One region of the Nonomuraea sp. ATR24 genome, then DNA from elsewhere that is predicted to be linked to it. Evidence: riboswitches for the same ligand, from Rfam matches in the RefSeq annotation. Region 1 holds a riboswitch; the other holds the start of a gene.

Evidence for each region. A riboswitch is a leader RNA that binds a small molecule or an ion and turns the genes downstream of it on or off. The one in region 1 is predicted to bind glycine.
Region 2: linked by a shared signal. The riboswitch ahead of gcvT (glycine cleavage system aminomethyltransferase GcvT) and the one ahead of gcvP (aminomethyl-transferring glycine dehydrogenase) in region 1 are both predicted to bind glycine.

The regions. Positions count from the first base shown of each region.
Region 1 is NZ_JBGNUU010000012.1:55,737-64,221, forward strand. It holds gene ACBI99_RS26955 (MerR family transcriptional regulator) at 1-278, shown strand, start outside; gene ACBI99_RS26960 (bifunctional nuclease family protein) at 385-855, shown strand; gene ACBI99_RS26965 (MerR family transcriptional regulator) at 1,003-1,623, shown strand; glycine riboswitch at 1,827-1,919, shown strand; gene gcvP (aminomethyl-transferring glycine dehydrogenase) at 2,086-4,905, shown strand; gene ACBI99_RS26975 (tetratricopeptide repeat protein) at 5,044-5,877, shown strand; gene ACBI99_RS26980 (hypothetical protein) at 6,089-6,445, opposite strand; gene ACBI99_RS26985 (alpha/beta family hydrolase) at 6,528-7,121, shown strand; gene ACBI99_RS26990 (DUF5999 family protein) at 7,171-7,368, opposite strand; gene ACBI99_RS26995 (TetR/AcrR family transcriptional regulator C-terminal domain-containing protein) at 7,567-8,127, opposite strand; gene ACBI99_RS27000 (hypothetical protein) at 8,258-8,485, shown strand, end outside.
Region 2 is NZ_JBGNUU010000018.1:40,675-49,159, forward strand. It holds gene ACBI99_RS33825 (M4 family metallopeptidase) at 1-1,224, shown strand, start outside; gene ACBI99_RS33830 (M28 family peptidase) at 1,301-2,662, shown strand; gene ACBI99_RS33835 (hypothetical protein) at 2,724-3,557, opposite strand; glycine riboswitch at 3,650-3,747, shown strand; gene gcvT (glycine cleavage system aminomethyltransferase GcvT) at 3,878-4,963, shown strand; gene gcvH (glycine cleavage system protein GcvH) at 4,960-5,349, shown strand; gene ACBI99_RS33850 (L-serine ammonia-lyase) at 5,402-6,778, shown strand; gene ACBI99_RS33855 (hypothetical protein) at 6,803-7,306, opposite strand; gene ACBI99_RS33860 (DUF6286 domain-containing protein) at 7,303-7,902, opposite strand; gene ACBI99_RS33865 (amino acid deaminase/aldolase) at 8,068-8,485, shown strand, end outside.

The DNA.
Region 1 (8,485 bases):
CCAAGGCCAGGCGCTACGACGAGGACGCGCTGAAGGTGGCCCGCAGCGTCGGCGCGCTGGCCAAATTCGGCCTGCACGCCCGCCATCTGCGGGCGGTCCGGGCGGCGGCCGAGCGCGAGGCGGGGCTGGTGGAGCAGACGGTGGCGCCGATCCTGAAACGGCGGGCGCCCGGCGCGATCGGGGAGGCCGACGAGACGGCCAGGGAGCTGTCGGCTCTGCTGCTCGACCTGCACGCGGCGCTGCTGCGCACGGGTGTGCGGAGCGTTCTGGGGCGATGAGCGGCCCGCGGGACATTCAGGGCTCCCCGGGTGTTACGTTGAATTGCAGAAGCGGACCAGCGATGACCTGTGCCGGGCCACCGGCCAGTCGAATATGGAGCAGCCCGTGTTGCAGATGGAGGTCGTGGGCGTTCGCGTAGAAATGCCTACAAATCAACCGATCGTCTTGCTCAAGGAGGCACACGGGGAGCGGTTCCTGCCGATCTGGATCGGCATGACCGAAGCGACGGCCATCGCCCTGGCCCAGGCGGAGGAGCCTCCCCCGCGGCCGCTGACCCATGACCTGTTCCGGGACGTGCTGAGCGCGCTCGGCGTGGGCCTGCGCGCGGTCAACATCGTCGCGCTGCGTGACGGCATCTTCTTCGCCGACCTCGTGTTCTCCAACGGGGTGGAGGTGAGCGCCCGGCCGTCCGACTCGATCGCGCTCGCCCTGCGCACCGGGGCCCGCATCTTCGCCAGCGAGGAGGTGGTCCAGGAGGCCGGCGTGATCATCCCGGACGACCAGGAGGACGAGGTGGAGAAGTTCAGGGAGTTCCTTGACACGATCTCTCCCGAGGACTTCGGCAGGGCGGGGTAGGTATTTCAGTGCATTTACGCTTCACGACGCGCCGAGCCGGATCGTTGACTGAGCATGGTCACGGTCCTACGGTGCAAGTGAAACCCGCGGTCGCCTTTTACGAACCCCCAGATCAGGCCGCGGGATGAGAGAAAGCCGGAGGTCCGCGTGGCGGTCAGCAGCGGCGAGGGAAAGACGGCCGGCCAGGAAGATCCGGTGCGGCGCGAGAGCGCGCGGCAGCGTGCCGGGGAGCAGGGTCTGCTCTTCGACGAGCAGCCCGCCACGCTTCCCGACGACATCGGATACCGCGGGCCGACGGCCTGCGCGGCGGCCGGCATCACCTACAGGCAGCTTGACTACTGGGCGCGCACCGGACTGGTGGAGCCCACGATAAGAGCCGCCCAGGGCTCGGGATCGCAGCGGCTCTACAGCTTCCGCGACATCCTGGTCCTCAAGGTCGTCAAGCGGTTGCTCGACACGGGAGTCTCGCTCCAGCAGATCCGCACCGCCGTGCAGCATCTGCGTGACCGCGGGGTCGCCGACCTCGCGCAGATCACGCTGATGAGCGACGGGGTCAGCGTCTACGAGTGCACCTCGGCCGACGAGGTGATCGACCTGCTCCAGGGCGGTCAGGGCGTGTTCGGCATCGCGCTCGGCCGGGTCTGGCGCGAGGTCGAGGGCTCCCTCGCGGAGCTGCCGGGGGAACGCGCGGCGGTCGCGGACACCGTCCCGGCCGAACATCCCGCTGACGAGCTGGCCCGGCGGCGCCGCGCACGGCGCACAGGGTGACCACGACGCACAGGTGACCACCGCGCACAGGTGACCGCGACGTACAGGTGACCACCGCGCACAGGGCGGCGGGGAACACGGGGCGACGGGGAACACCGGGTGACGGGAATCACCGGGTGACGGGGAGCGACTCTCCCGGCGTGCGCATCAGGCCGCCTGCGGTGGGGTTGCCGGACAAGGCGTAGTAATCTGGGACATGCTGTCGACCCCGTGCGGGAGAGACCCCGGCTGGCCCGGGGCGCCGAAGGAGCAACCCTCCCCGGAATCTCTCAGGCATCCCGTACCGCTCGGGTGAGGCAACTCTGGAAAGCAGGTGCGCCCGCCAGGCGCGCTTCACCGACGGTGCAAGCCCCGCCGGGGCGAAGCTCTCAGGTCGCGATGACTAGCGCGCGGTGACAGAGGGGGAGATCCGGCATTCGCCCGCGCCCAGCGCCGGTCTCCAAAGCCTCGGGAGGCATCTCCATGACAGATCTGTCAGCACCGCCGTTCTCGGCCCGGCACATCGGCCCGTCCGCGGCCGAGCAGCAGCGCATGCTCGAGGCCGTCGGCTTCGAATCGGTGGCGGACCTGGTCGCCGTCGCCGTCCCCGAGTCCATCAGGGCCAAGGACCGGCTCAAGCTGCCCGCCGCCGCGAGCGAGACCGAGGCGATCGCCGAGCTGCGCGCCCTGGCCGGCCGCAACCGCGTCCTCACCTCGATGATCGGCCTGGGCTACCACGACACGGTCACGCCCGCCGTCATCCGCCGCAACCTGCTGGAGAACCCGGGCTGGTACACCGCCTACACGCCCTACCAGCCGGAGATCTCGCAGGGCCGGCTGGAGGCGCTGCTCAACTTCCAGACCGTGGTGTCCGACCTCACCGGCCTCCCCGTCGCGGGCGCGTCCCTGCTGGACGAGGCCACCGCCGCGGCCGAGGCCATGACGCTGGCCCGGCGCGCCGGCAAGGCGAAGAGCGACGTGTTCGTCGTCGACGCCGACGCCCTCCCGCAGACCAAGGCGGTGCTGGCCACCCGCGCCGAGCCGCTCGGCATCACGCTCGTGGAGAGCGACCTGGAGGGCGAGCTGCCCGAGTGCTTCGGCGTGCTCGTGCAGTACCCCGGCGCCTCCGGCCGGCTGCGCGACTTCCGCGCCGTGGCCGGGCGGGCGCACGAGGCGGGCGCGCTCGTCGTGGCCGCCGCCGACCTGCTCGCGCTCACCCTGCTCGCCGCCCCCGGCGAGCTCGGCGCCGACATCGCGATCGGCTCCTCGCAGCGGTTCGGCGTGCCGTTCGGCTTCGGCGGCCCGCACGCCGCCTACATGTCCGTACGCGACGGGCTGCAGCGGCAGATGCCCGGCCGCCTCGTTGGGGTGTCGGTCGACGCCGACGGCGACCCCGCCTACCGGCTGGCCCTGCAGACCCGCGAGCAGCACATCCGCCGCGAGAAGGCCACCAGCAACATCTGCACCGCCCAGGTGCTCCTCGCCGTGATCGCCGGCATGTACGCCGTCTACCACGGCCCCGACGGGCTGCGCCGCATCGCCGCCCGCGTCCACCGCCACGCCGCCACCCTGGCCGAGGGGCTGCGCCGGGGCGGCGTCGAGGTGGTGCACGGCGAGTTCTTCGACACCGTGCTCGCCCGCGTGCCCGGCCGCGCCGCCGAGGTCGTCGCCGCCGCCGCCGAGCGCGGCGTCAACCTGTGGCAGGCCGGCGACGACCACGTCTCGATCTCCTGCGACGAGAAGACCGGCGCCGCCGAGCTGGCCGCCGTCTGGGCGGCGTTCGGCGTCGAGCCCGCCGGGGAGGCCGCCGACGCGCTGCCCGCCGCCCTGCTGCGCGAGTCCGACTACCTGACCCACCCGGTCTTCCACGAGCACCGCTCCGAGACCGCGATGCTGCGCTACCTGCGCAAGCTCCAGGACAAGGACATCGCGCTCGACCGCTCCATGATCCCGCTCGGCTCCTGCACGATGAAGCTGAACGCGACCACCGAGATGGAGTCCATCACCTGGCCTGAGTTCGCCGCGATCCACCCGTACGCGCCCGAGGCCCAGGCCGCCGGCTACCGCGAGCTGATCGAGACGCTGGAGGGCTGGCTGGCCGAGGTCACCGGCTACGACGCCGTCTCCATCCAGCCGAACGCCGGCTCCCAGGGCGAGTTCGCCGGACTGCTGGCCATCCGCGCCTACCACCGGGCCAACGGCGACACCGAGCGCGACGTCTGCCTCATCCCGTCCTCGGCGCACGGCACCAACGCCGCCAGCGCCGTCATGGCCGGCATGCGGGTCGTCGTCGTGGCCTGTGACGACGACGGCAACGTCGACCTCGCCGACCTCGACGCCAAGATCGGCAAGCACCGCGACCGGCTCGCCGCGATCATGGTCACCTACCCGTCCACGCACGGCGTGTACGAGGAGAGCATCACCGAGGTGTGCGCCAAGGTGCACGAGGCCGGCGGCCAGGTGTACGTCGACGGCGCCAACCTCAACGCGCTCGTCGGCCTGGCCAAGCCGGGCGAGTTCGGCGCCGACGTGTCCCACCTCAACCTGCACAAGACGTTCTGCATCCCGCACGGCGGTGGCGGCCCCGGCGTCGGCCCCGTCGCGGTCCGCGGCCACCTGGCCGCCTACCTGCCCGGCCACCCGCTGCGCGACGGCAGCGCCGTCGGCCCCGTCTCCGCCGCCCCCTACGGCTCGGCCGGCATCCTGCCGATCTCGTGGGCCTACGTCCGGATGATGGGCGCCGAGGGCCTGACCGCCGCCACCGAGCAGGCCATCCTGTCGGCCAACTACCTGGCCAGGCGGCTCGCCCCGCACTACCCCGTCCTCTACACCGGGCGCGGCGGGCTGGTGGCCCACGAGTGCATCGTGGACCTGCGGCAGATCACCAAGGAGACCGGCGTCACCGTCGACGACGTGGCCAAGCGCCTCATCGACTACGGCTTCCACGCGCCGACCATGTCGTTCCCCGTCGCGGGCACGCTCATGATCGAGCCGACCGAGAGCGAGGACCTGAACGAGCTCGACCGGTTCGTCGACGCGATGATCGCCATCCGCGGCGAGATCGCCAAGGTGGCGTCCGGCGACTACGACAAGTCGGACAACCCGCTGCGCAACGCCCCGCACACCGCCGAGGCGGTCACCGCGGACGAGTGGCCGCACCCCTACACCCGGACCGAGGCCGCCTACCCGGTGCCCTCGCTGCGCGACGGCAAGTACTGGGTGCCGGTGCGCCGCATCGACCAGGCGTACGGGGACCGCAACCTGGTGTGCTCGTGCCCGCCGCTGGAGGCGTACGAGGACTGACCGGACCGCTCGGCCGCCCGGAGGACCCCGCCCGCGCAGGGCGGGGTTCTCCGCTTTCCAGGCCGGCTGGGTCAAGTGAGCAGACATGATCGTCAGAAGTGGTTAAGCTCGGTGCGATCGCCGCGCGAAGGAGCTCTCTTGACGTCCTCAGAGCTGCAGACCCCGCCCCTCGACACCGCTCGCCGGCTGGCCGAGCACGGTGACCTCGACGGCGCGGCGGCCATTCTCGCCGACCTCGCCGCCGCCGACGGGCCTGACGCCGCGCAGGCCGCCGTGGGGCTCGCCGTCGTCCTCGACGAGGCGGGCGACGTCGAGGGCGCCCGCGCCGCCGCCCGCGCCGCGCTCGCCACCGGCCATCCCGAGTTCGCCGCCCAGGCGGCCTGCCACCTGGCTCAGGGCTTCGAACGCGAGGGCCGCCTCGGCCAGGCCCGGGGCGCCTGGCAGGCCGTCCTCGGCGTCGGGACGCCCGCGTACGTGCCGCTGGCCCACCTGGCGCTCGCCCGGCTCGCCCTCGACGCCGACGACCCCGACGAGGCCGAGTCCGCCCTGCGCGCCGCCCTCGACACGGCGGGGCCCGCCGACGGTGAGCCGCGCGCCGGGGACGCCCCTGAGGGTGCGACCGACGTGCGGATGCACGCCGTCCAGCAGCTCGCCGACCTGCTCATCGAGCGCGGCGACCCGGGGGAGGCCGCCGACCTGCTGCTCGACGCCCTCCGCGACGCCTCCGGTGACGACGCCGCCCGGCTGCGCGTCCAGCTCGGCATCGCCCACCTGGAGCTCGCGTGCGCGGAGTTCGCGGGCGCGGTCGAGGACGGCGGCGAGGCCCAGACGAGCGCGCTGGCGATCGAGCTGCTGGCCCGCACGCTGCCGCTGCGCGGCCGGGCCGACGACGCCGACCACGTGTGGGCGTACGGCCTGGACCACGAGGACGAGACGCTCGCCTCCGAGGTCCGCCTCCGCTACGACCGCTGACCCGCACCCACAGCGACCGGCAGCGGCGACGCACGGCAGCGGCCGGCGGACGGCCACGGGCGGCCCCGGCATCCGGCAGCCACGAGGGAGCGGCAGCGCCTCCTGCGGCAGGCGGCCCCGCAGGGCGGCGGCCGGGCTCCTGGGGGTGGCTACGTCCCGCAGCGGCGGGGGGCTGGGGCGGTCCCGTGTGGCAGGGCCACGGGGGACGGGGTCAGGGGCGGCGGATGATGGCCGCCGCGGCGGCGACGTTGATGACGACGATGGCGATCCAGGTGATCAGCAGGCCCGCGATGCCCGCGCTGCCGGCCGCGATCGCCGTCAGGGGGATGCCGATGCCCATCGAGCCCAGCGCGACGGGGATGATGCCGGTGCCGCTGGACTTCTGCTTGGGCGGCTTGCGGGGGGCGACGCCCTGATACTGCAGCTCGGCGGCGACGCGGGCGGCGATCGTCGCGTCGATGCGCTCGACCAGCGAGTCGACCAGCGCGGCTTCGTATTCGGGCCCGAGGTCGCGGCGGGCGTCGAGCGTCGCCTGAAGATCTTCGCGCATGGGACTCGTCTCTCGCATGCTGGCCATCCTGCACTCCGGGCGGCGCGCCGTCATCAGACCTGAGAGCCATCTTCGCCTCATCCCCAGGTACGGTGCTGCCATGGAGATCATGACGGCGCGGGGCCCGGCGCGCGTCGAGATCGACGAGGCGGAGCGCGCCCGGGTGCTGCTGGTGCTGACGCACGGGTCGGCTGGGGGAGTCGACGCGCCCGACCTGCTGGCGGTGCGGGACGCGGCGCTGGGGGCGCGGGCGCACGTGGCCCGGGTGACGCAGGCGTTCCGGGTGGCGGGGGCGCGGGCGCCGGGGTCGGCGGAGCGGCAGGACGAGGCGTGGCTGACCGTGCTGGGGGAGCTGCGGGCGCGCTGGCCGGAGCTGCCGCTGGTGCAGGGCGGGCGGAGCAACGGCGCGCGGGTGGCGTGCCGGACCGCGAAGGCGGCGGGGGCGGCGGCGGTGGTGGCGCTGGCGTTCCCGTTGCACCCGCCGGGCAGGCCGGAGCGTTCCAGGGCGGAGGAGCTGCGGGGCGCCGGGGTCGACGTGCTGGTGGTGAACGGGGACCGGGATCCGTTCGGGGTGCCGGAGGCGGCGGACGCGGCGCGGCTGGTGGTGCTGCCCGGGGAGGGGCACGACCTGAAGAAGGACCCCGCCCGGGTGGGTGAGGTGGTGGCCGACTGGGTGAAGCTCTACTGGAGGTAGCCGGGGCCCCGGCCCGTGAGGGGCCGGTGGCCGCATGAGGAGCGTGCGGTCAGGCCGCGCCGACCATGGGTTCGGGCCGGTGCGGGGCGATGGCGGTGCCGCCAGGAAGGAGCTCCCCGGTGTCCTCGAACAGGACGACGCCATTGCAGAGGAGGCTCCACCCCTGCTCGGGGTGCCAGGCCAGGGTGCGTGCGGCCTCGCGGTCGGGCGCCTCGGCAGACGGACAGGCCGGGTCGTGCGGGCACATCGGCGTGCCTCCGATATCTCGTGGGTGGCTCCCGGTGGGGGCGGGAGCGGCTCGGGTATTCGTTTCCAGCAAGTGTGCGACGTATGTCACATGTTCCGACATAGTCCGTTAGGACGGTTGGAGGAGGATGCACTTTGGCGTGTGACCTTCGACACAGCGTGCCTTATGCAGGATAACGGTCCAAGCGAGACACGCACACTACGTTTCCAAGCCTCGGAGCAATGCGTCGAGACCGCGTTCGAAGTCGGCGTCGGCCCGTTCGTCGCGCCGGATCCACTCGTCCGCCTCGGGGTCGGCCCAGCCCGACTGCTGCACCTCGACCGCCACGCTGCCGAACACGAACGCCCGCAGCGACCGTACGGCGTCGGCCGCGTCGGGCAGGCCCGCGTCGGCGAGCTGGGAGATCTGCTCGCCGATCGCCACGGCGGTGCCGCCCTTGGGCGGCTTGGTGAGCGCCAGGGCCAGCACGCCCGGGTGGTCGCGCAGGACCTCCCGGCTGGCTCGGCACCACGCCCTGGCGGTCTCCTGCCAGGTGCCGGCGGGCTCCACCTGGACGGCGGTGACGTGCTCGGCCAGCGCGTCCATCAGCGCCTCCTTGCCGCGGGGCAGGTGGTGGTAGATGGCCATCGCCTCGACCTCCAGGGCGTCGCCCAGGCGGCGCATGGTGAGCCTGCGCAGGCCCTGGGTGTCGGCGATGTGCAGCGCGGCCTCGATGATCCGCTCGCGCGAGAGGGGGACGGGTGGTCGCTTGGCGGGCATGGAGATCATCTTACTATGTAAAGGGCGCCGGCCGGGGGACGTCCGGTTGCCGGGCGTGGCGCCGGACGGCGTACGCTTGTCGCTGGTAAGAGCCGACAGTGCTGACGACAGTGGTGAAGGGCAGAGTTCGATGGCGTTTTTCCGTCCGCGGGTCAGCCGCGAGGCCGAGGTCCGCTTCCACGCGGATGTGGAGATCTCCAAGAGCTACCCCGCGCTGCTCGACAAGGCCCGTGAGGCCGAGAGCACGCTGCGCGACCTGCGGGCCGCCGACGCCGACGACGTCGAGCTGATGGCCGCCGGGATCGCGTTCGACCAGGCGCTGACCGAGGCGCTGCGCGCGGCCGAGGCGGGCCAGCGG
Region 2 (8,485 bases), on a different contig from region 1:
GCGTACGCGAACAACGCCAGCGACCCGGCCGACTACCTGGTCGGCGAGAAGGTCAACCTGGCCGGCAACGGCCCGATCCGCAACATGTACAACCCGCAGGCGCTCAACCACCCCAACTGCTACAGCGCCCAGATCCCGAACACCGAGGTGCACGCCGCGGCCGGGCCCCAGAACCACTGGTTCTACCTGGTCGCCGAGGGCACCAACCCGGCGGGCAAGCCCGCCAGCACCCGCTGTGACGGCGGCGGCGCGATCACCGGCATCGGCATCCGCAAGGCCGGCGAGATCTTCATGACCGGCCTCAACGCCAAGACGCAGCCGTGGACGCACGCCAAGGCCCGCGTCGCCACGCTGAACGCCGCCAGGACGCTCTACACCGGCTGCGCCGAGTACAACGTCGTCAAGGCCGCCTGGGACGGCATCAACGTCCGCCCGCAGGCCGGCGAGCAGCCCTGCAACCAGGGCAACGAGTTCTCGATGACGCTGAACCCCGCCTCCGGCAGCACGCAGCCGGGCGGCACGGCCACCACGACCGTCAGCACGACCGTGACCAGCGGCTCGGCGCAGTCGATCACGCTGCGGGCGAGCGGCCTGCCCTCGGGCGTCACCGCCTCCTTCAGCCCGGCCACCATCCAGGCCGGCCAGAGCTCCACGCTCACGCTGACCACCTCCGCCAACAGCCCGCAGGGCGCCCACGCGATCACCGTGACGGCCGACGGCGCCGACGTGGACCGGACCGCGACCTACAACCTGCAGCTCGGCGAGGTCGCCGACGACTTCTCTGTCACCGTGACCCCGTCCTCGGCGTCGGTGCAGCCGGGCAGCTCCGCCACGACCACGCTGGCCACCCAGATCACCTCGGGCGACGCGCAGAGCGTCGCGCTGACGGCGAGCGGCGCGCCCGCCGGCGTCACCGTGACCTTCAGCCCGCAGACGATCAACTCCGGCCAGTCGTCCACGGTCACGGTCGCCACCACGGCGAACGTCACGCCGGGCACGTACCCGATCACGCTGAACGCCGACGGCGCCAGCGTCGACCGCACGGCCACGTTCACCCTGACGGTGGGCAGTGACCAGGGCGGCGACGCCTGGGCTCCGTGGACCCCGTACGCGGCCGGGGACGTCGTCACCCACCAGGGTTCCAGCTACCGATGCCTCCAGGCGCACACCAGCCTCCCCGGCTGGGAGCCGAACCTGGTGCCTGCTCTCTGGCAGCGGATCTGACCCCTCAAGACCGGGCGGCCACGCCGGGGTGGCCGCCCCCCTTTTCTCAGACAGGCGGGACACCGTGAAACTCACCATGGGCGCAGTCGCGACGCTCGCGCTGACGCTGACCTTCTTACAGCCGCAGACGGCGAACGCCGTCGCGGAGACCGCCCCGGACATCCCGATCTCCAACGTGACGGCGCATCTGGCCCAGTTCCAGCAGATCGCCAACGCCAACGGAGGCAATCGGGCCTCGGGCCGGCCGGGCTTCACCGCCTCGCTGAATTACATCAGGGGCAAGCTCGACGCGGCCGGGTACACCACCCGGGTGCAGAGCTTCAGCGGCGGCAGCAATCTGATCGCCGATTGGCGAGGCGGTCCGGCCGGCCCGGTTCTCATGCTCGGCGCGCACCTCGACGGCGTCAGCGCCGGAGCGGCCATCAACGACAACGCCTCGGGCTCCGGGGCGCTGCTGGAGGTCGCGCTCACGCTGGCCGCCAGGAACCCGACGCTCACCAAGCACGTGCGTTTCGGCTGGTGGGGCGCGGAGGAGCAGGGCCTCGTCGGCTCCCGCTACTACGTGCAGAACGGCGGCGCCCAGGGCGTCGAGGCGTACCTGAACTTCGACATGATCTCCTCCAGGAACGCCGGCTACTTCGTCTACGACGACGACGCCACGCTGCGGCAGGCGTTCACCGAGTACTTCACCTCGATCGGCGTCCAGCCGGACCCCGACCGCGAGGGTGACGGGCGCAGCGACCACGCCTCGTTCAAGAACGCCGGGGTGCGGGTCGGCGGCCTGGCCACCGGAGCGGGCGCGATCAAGACGGCGGCCCAGGCGGCCAAGTGGGGCGGCACCGCGAACGCGCCGTTCGACAGCTGCTACCACCGGGCGTGCGACACCTACCCGGCCAACGTCAACACCACCGCGCTCGACCGCAACACCGACGCCATCGCGCACGCGCTGTGGAAGCTCGCGGTCGGCTCGGAGAACCCGCCCGCCGACGACTACACGATCTCGGTGAACCCGGCGTCGGCGTCGGTCGACCCGGGCGGCACGGCCACCACGACCGTGAGCACCCAGGTCAGCTCCGGGCAGGCGCAGAGCGTCACGCTCTCGGCGAGCGGCGCGCCCGCCGGCGTCAGCGTCACGTTCAGCCCGGCGACGATCACCGCGGGCCAGTCGTCCACGGTCACGATCGCCACCACCGCCGGCACCGCGCCGGGCACCTACCCGATCAGCGTCAACGGCGACGGGGCGAGCGCCGACCGGTCGGCCTCGTTCTCGCTCACCGTGGCCGGCGACACGGGCGGCGGCACCTGGGTGGCGTACACCTCGTACGCGGCCGGGGACGTCGTCACCTACCAGGGCGCCAGCTACAGGTGCCTGCAGGCGCACACCAGCCTGCCGGGCTGGGAGCCGTCCAACGTGCCCGCGCTGTGGGCGCGCGTCTGATCACTCCTGGACACCGCGTGCGGGCCGCCTCTGCCATGACCGGCCCGCACGCGGCCACCACCTAACCGACCGGCTTCAGGACGTCCTCCACCACGACGGCGTCCCCGTAGGCGGCCGCCAGGCGCTCGCGCTGCTCGGGGGTGGCCAGCCACATGGTCACCTCCACCCGGTTGCGCGTCTCGCTGGTGGCGGCCTCCAGCACGCCCTTCTCGTCCATGACCCGCTCCTGGATCCCGTAGAGCTCGGCCCGCGTCCGCTTCGCGCCGGTGACGCAGAGCGCGCCGCCCCACACCTCCCGGATCCACGCCTCCCGGCCTGACAGGTCGCCGGTGAAGGCCAGGTTCAGCACGACGTCGCGGGCGTGGTCCTCGCCCTCCTCCGGCGGGTCCGGGTCGAGCCGGTCGATCCACGCCCCGGCGAACTCCTTGGCCGATCCGGCCCTGGCGATGGCCTCGTTCATGGCGTCCGGCGTCGTCCTGGCCGGGTCGACCGGCTTCCAGCCGCCCTCGGGCGCGGGGCACGGCGTCCCGATGCGGTCCGGCCGGTCCGCTCCCCCTTCGGCAGGGCGCGGCGGCTCGGTGAGCGTGAGCCGCGCACCGTCCCAGGTGCCGGTGACCACGTACAGGCCCCAGCGGGTGCTCGCGGCCGACTCGTGGCGGACCTTGCTCCAGTCCCAGCCCACCACGTCGGGGCCGCCGCACTGGGGCGGCATCGACTCCAGCAGCGCGCGGCACATCTGCGGGCCGTGCGTCCCGTCCTCCAGCACGGTCACCGTCGCCGTGTAGCGCGGGGGCGGCCCGGTGGGCCCGGTGGCCCCGGTGGGCCCGGCGGGCGCGGCGCCGCCCTGGGCGCCGCAGGCCGCCAGGCCCACCGCCAGCGCGAGGAACGCGGTCATCCGTCTCATACCTCTACGACGGGTACGGCGTCCGCCCGGTTCAGGGCGCGACAACACCGCCGTCACCCCACTAGGCTTGCGGACATCACCGACGAAACCGTGCGGGAGAGCGCCCTGACAGCCGGTCAGGGCCCCTGAAGGAGCAAGCCCTCCCCGCGAACCTCTCAAGGCAAAGGACCGCACGGCCGAGGTGACCTCTGGAAAGCAGGCCGGTGGGCCTCGCCGAAGGTGAAAGTCCGGCAAAACCCGGGCGAAGCTCTCAGGCATCGATGACAGAGGGGGAGGATGCTGGCATCCGACTCTGCCCTGAGGTGCGACCCATGTCCCGACCGACACCGCTGCGAGACGTCCACGAGGCTCTCGGCGCCACGCTCACCGACTTCGCCGGCTGGCTGATGCCGCTGCGCTACGGCAGCGAGTCCGCCGAGCACAACGCGGTCCGCCAGGCAGCCGGGCTGTTCGACCTCTCCCACATGGGCGAGATCTTCGTGACCGGCCCCCAGGCCGCCAAGGCGCTGGACTACGCGCTCGTGGGCCACCTGTCGGCGCTGGCGACGGGCCGGGCCCGCTACACCATGATCGTGGACGAGCGCGGCGGCGTGCTCGACGACCTCATCGTCTACCGGCTCGGGGACGAGGAGTTCATGGTCGTGGCCAACGCCTCCAACTACCCGAAGGTCGACGCGGAGCTGAAGAACCGCGCCAAGTCGTACGACGCGGTGGTCGAGGACCGCTCCGAGCAGTACGCGCTGATCGCGGTGCAGGGCCCGCGCGCGCAGGAGATCCTCGCCACGCTCACCGACGCCGACCTGGCCGGGCTCAAGTACTACGCCGGCCTGCCCGGCGTCGTCGACGGGCGCCAGGCGCTCATCGCCCGCACCGGCTACACCGGCGAGGACGGCTTCGAGCTGTTCGTGGCCAACGAGGACGCCGTGCCGCTCTGGCACGCCCTGACGTCGGCCGGAGCGCCGTACGGGATCAAGCCCGCCGGTCTGTCCAGCCGCGACACGCTCCGCCTGGAGGCGGGCATGCCCCTGTACGGCAACGAGTTGAGCGCGGAGCTGACCCCGTTCGACGCGGGGCTGGGCAGGGTGGTGAAATTCGACAAGCCGGGCGACTTCGTCGGCAGGTCGGCGCTGGAGGCGGTCAAGGACACCGCTCCCGCGCGCCGGCTCGTCGGCCTGGTCGCGCGGGGCCGCCGGGTGCCCCGCCACGGGTACCCGGTCACCAAGGACGGTGCCGTCGTCGGCGAGGTCACCAGCGGGGCGCCTTCCCAGACCCTGGGCAAGCCCATCGCGCTGGCGTACGTCGACACCGGGGTCAGTGAAGGTCTGGCCGTGGACATCCGGGGCAGCCAAGAACCTGTGGACCTGGTTGAGCTGCCCTTCTACAGGAGGAACAAGTGAGCAACATCCCTGACGACCTGAGCTACACCAAGGAGCACGAGTGGGTTGCCGGGATCGACGACGGGATCACCGTCACGATCGGCATCACGGCGTTCGCCGCCGAGGCTCTGGGTGACGTCGTCTTCGTGCAGCTCCCCGACGCCGGGTCGGTCATCGAGGCGGGCGACTCGGTCGGCGAGGTCGAGTCGACCAAGTCCGTGAGCGAGATCTACAGCCCGGTCGGCGGCGAGGTCGTCGAGATCAACCAGGCCCTGGTGGACGACCCGTCGCTGGCCAACAGCGACCCCTACGGCGACGGCTGGATGTTCCGGGTGCGCGTGGACGGCGACCCGAAGGACCTGCTGACGCCCGAGGAATACACCGCCCTCACCTCGGGCGACTCCTGACAGCACCGCCGGGGCCCGGTAGCGGGCCCCGGCCCTCCCGAAAGGCGCGTCAATGGCGATCAGCGTCTTCGACCTCTTCAAGGTCGGCATCGGCCCGTCCAGCTCCCACACGGGCGGCCCGATGGCGGCCGCGCACAAGTTCGCGCGCGGCCTGAACGACGACGGCCTGCTGGAGCGCACCGCGCGCGTCGAGGCCATCCTGTACGGCTCGCTCGGCCTCACCGGCAAGGGCCACGGCAGCGACAAGGCCGTCCTGCTCGGCCTGTCGGGCGAGAAGCCCGAGCTGGTGGACGTCGACAGCATCGACGAGCGGCTGGCCGCCATGCGCGACTCCGGCACCGTCACGCTGTACGGGGTCCGCGAGATCCCCTTCGTCGTGGGCCAGGACCTCGTCTTCGAGCGGAAGATCTCGCTGCCCGAGCACCCGAACGGCATGCGCTTCACCGCGTTCGACGATTCGGGCGCCAAGCTGCGGGAGAAGGTCTACTTCTCCGTCGGCGGCGGCTTCGTCGTGGACGAGAAGGCCACCGGGGCCGACCGCATCAAGCCCGACGACACCGTGCTGCCCTACCCGTTCACCACGGCGGAGGAGCTGCTCAAGCACTGCTCCAACACCGGCCTGTCGATCTCCGCGCTCATGCTGGAGAACGAGAAGGCGTTCGGCCGCTCCGAGGCCGAGATCCGCGCCGGCATCCTGCACCTGTGGCAGGTCATGTCCGACTGCGTCCAGCGGGGCATCTCGCAGGAGGGCGTGCTGCCCGGCGGCCTGAAGGTCAAGCGCCGGGCCAACCGCCTGCACCGGCGGCTGCAGACCGAGTCGGCCGAGCGCGACCCGCTCCAGGCGATGGACTGGGTCTCCCTGTTCGCGCTGGCCGTCAACGAGGAGAACGCGGCCGGCGGCCGCATCGTCACCGCCCCGACCAACGGCGCGGCCGGCATCATCCCCGCCGTGCTGACCTACTACTCCCGCTTCACCCCCAACGCCGACGACGAGGGCGTGGTCCGCTTCCTCCTCACGGCCGCCGCGATCGGCGTGCTGTTCAAGGAGAACGCCTCCATCTCCGGGGCCGAGGTCGGCTGCCAGGGCGAGGTGGGCTCGGCCTGCTCGATGGCCTCCGCCGGCCTCACCGAGGTGCTGGGCGGCACCCCGGAGCAGGTGGAGAACGCGGCCGAGATCGGCATCGAGCACAACCTGGGCCTGACCTGCGACCCCATCGGCGGGCTGGTGCAGATCCCGTGCATCGAGCGCAACGCGGTGGCCTCCATCAAGGCCATCACCGCCGCCCGCATCGCGCTGCGCGGCGACGGACGCCACCACGTGTCGCTGGACAAGGCCATCAAGACCATGCGCGACACCGGGCGGGACATGCTCGACAAGTACAAGGAGACCTCGCGCGGCGGCCTCGCGGTCAACGTCATCGAGTGCTGAGCGCGTGATGACCGGCGCGGTCGTTCAGCGCCGGACGTGGATGCGGACGACGGCGCCGAGGTCGTCGTCGCGCACCTCGCGGCGGATGCGGCTGACGATCTCGCGGTCCAGCTTGGCCACGACCGCGCCGACGTCCGTGGCGGCCGGGCAGGTCAGGCCGATGCGCAGCCTGGCCCCCTCGCCGACGACCCGCACCCCCGCCCTGGCCAGGCCGTCGACGTCCTTGAGCCCCACGCAGAGCATCGCCGTCCCGGTGCCCGACCGGGAGCCGTAGCGCCCCCAGCCCAGGCTCAGCAGCAGCCAGCGCAGCGTGACCAGGGCGAGCACCAGCAGCACCAGCGCCACCACCCACAGCGCCCACGGCTGCTCGGCCAGCGCCCGCGCGGTGCGCTCCGGCAGCACCTTGGCCTTCGGCGGCAGCCCCGCCAGCTTGTCGTGGCCGCGCAGCCAGGCGTAGCCGCCCGCCACGAGCAGCACCGCGCCGACGACGGCCAGGCCGATCCGGTTGCCCGCGTACTGCCGCATCACAGCCCCCTCCTGCGCAGCCGCACCACGACCTCGCCCGCGGCCAGCGTGCCCACGCCCGCCAGGCGGTCGCCCACCGCGTTGCCGACCTGCCTGAGCATCGTGCCCGAGCTCTCCCCCTCGGTCACGACGGTGACCTCGATGCGCCGCCTGCGCAGCCGTACCTGGGCCCGGCGCACGCCGTCCACCTCCTGGGCGACGGCCCGCAGCGTACGGCGCAGGCCCGAGCGGGTGATGCCGATGACGATCAGCGGGTCGGTGGTCTCCACCGGGACCAGCCGGGAGCGGCCGGGCAGCAGCGCGAGCAGCAGCAGCACCGCACCCGTGCCCGCCAGCGCCACCGCGACGGCGTCCAGCTCGCTCCAGGAGGAGGCGGACGCCAGCTCGGCGGCCTCGTTGACCGGCACCCAGCCGAGCGGCCGGCCCATCAGCGACGCGACCACCTCGGCGCAGGTCAGCCCGAGCGCGGCCGTCAGCACCAGGGCCACGGCCACCGCGGCGGGCGTGCGCGCGGGTCTGAGCACCCGGTTGGACCTGCGGAGCGGGGTGTCCTGCGCGGCGACGGCCGCACCGGGCAGGATCTGCTGGAGCGTGGTCATCACAACGACCAGAGGTACACGGGTCCCCGACCGGCTCGACCGCGCCCCCGCCGCCCGTTTGCAGGATCATTACGGGCCCGGCGATCAATGGGCGGATATGCCGTGGTTGCCCGCCGGGGGCGCGCACCCCTGCCGTGCCCGTTTTACCTGGATTACGCTGCCGGTATGGATGACCGCCAGCGCTACGACCGGGCCACGGCCGCTGTTGAGCCGCCGTTCGCGATCCTCGACCTGGAGGCGCTGCGCGCCAACGCCCGCAGCCTGGTGCGGCGGGCCGCCGGCAAGCCGATCCGCGTCGCCACCAAGTCGGTGCGCTCGCGGGCGGTGCTGGAGCGGGTGCTGGCCCTGGACGGGTTCCGCGGGCTGATGGCCTTCACGCTGCCCGAGGCGCTGTGGCTGGCGGAGCAGGGGTTCGGCGACATCCTGGTGGCCTATCCGACGGCCGACCGGCGGGCGCTGGCCGCGCTGGCGGGCTCGGCGGAGGCCGCGGCGGCGATCACGCTGACGGTGGACTCGGCGGAGCATCTGGCGTTCATGGACCATGCGGTGGCGGGGGTCCACCCGCGCCACGAGATCCGGATAT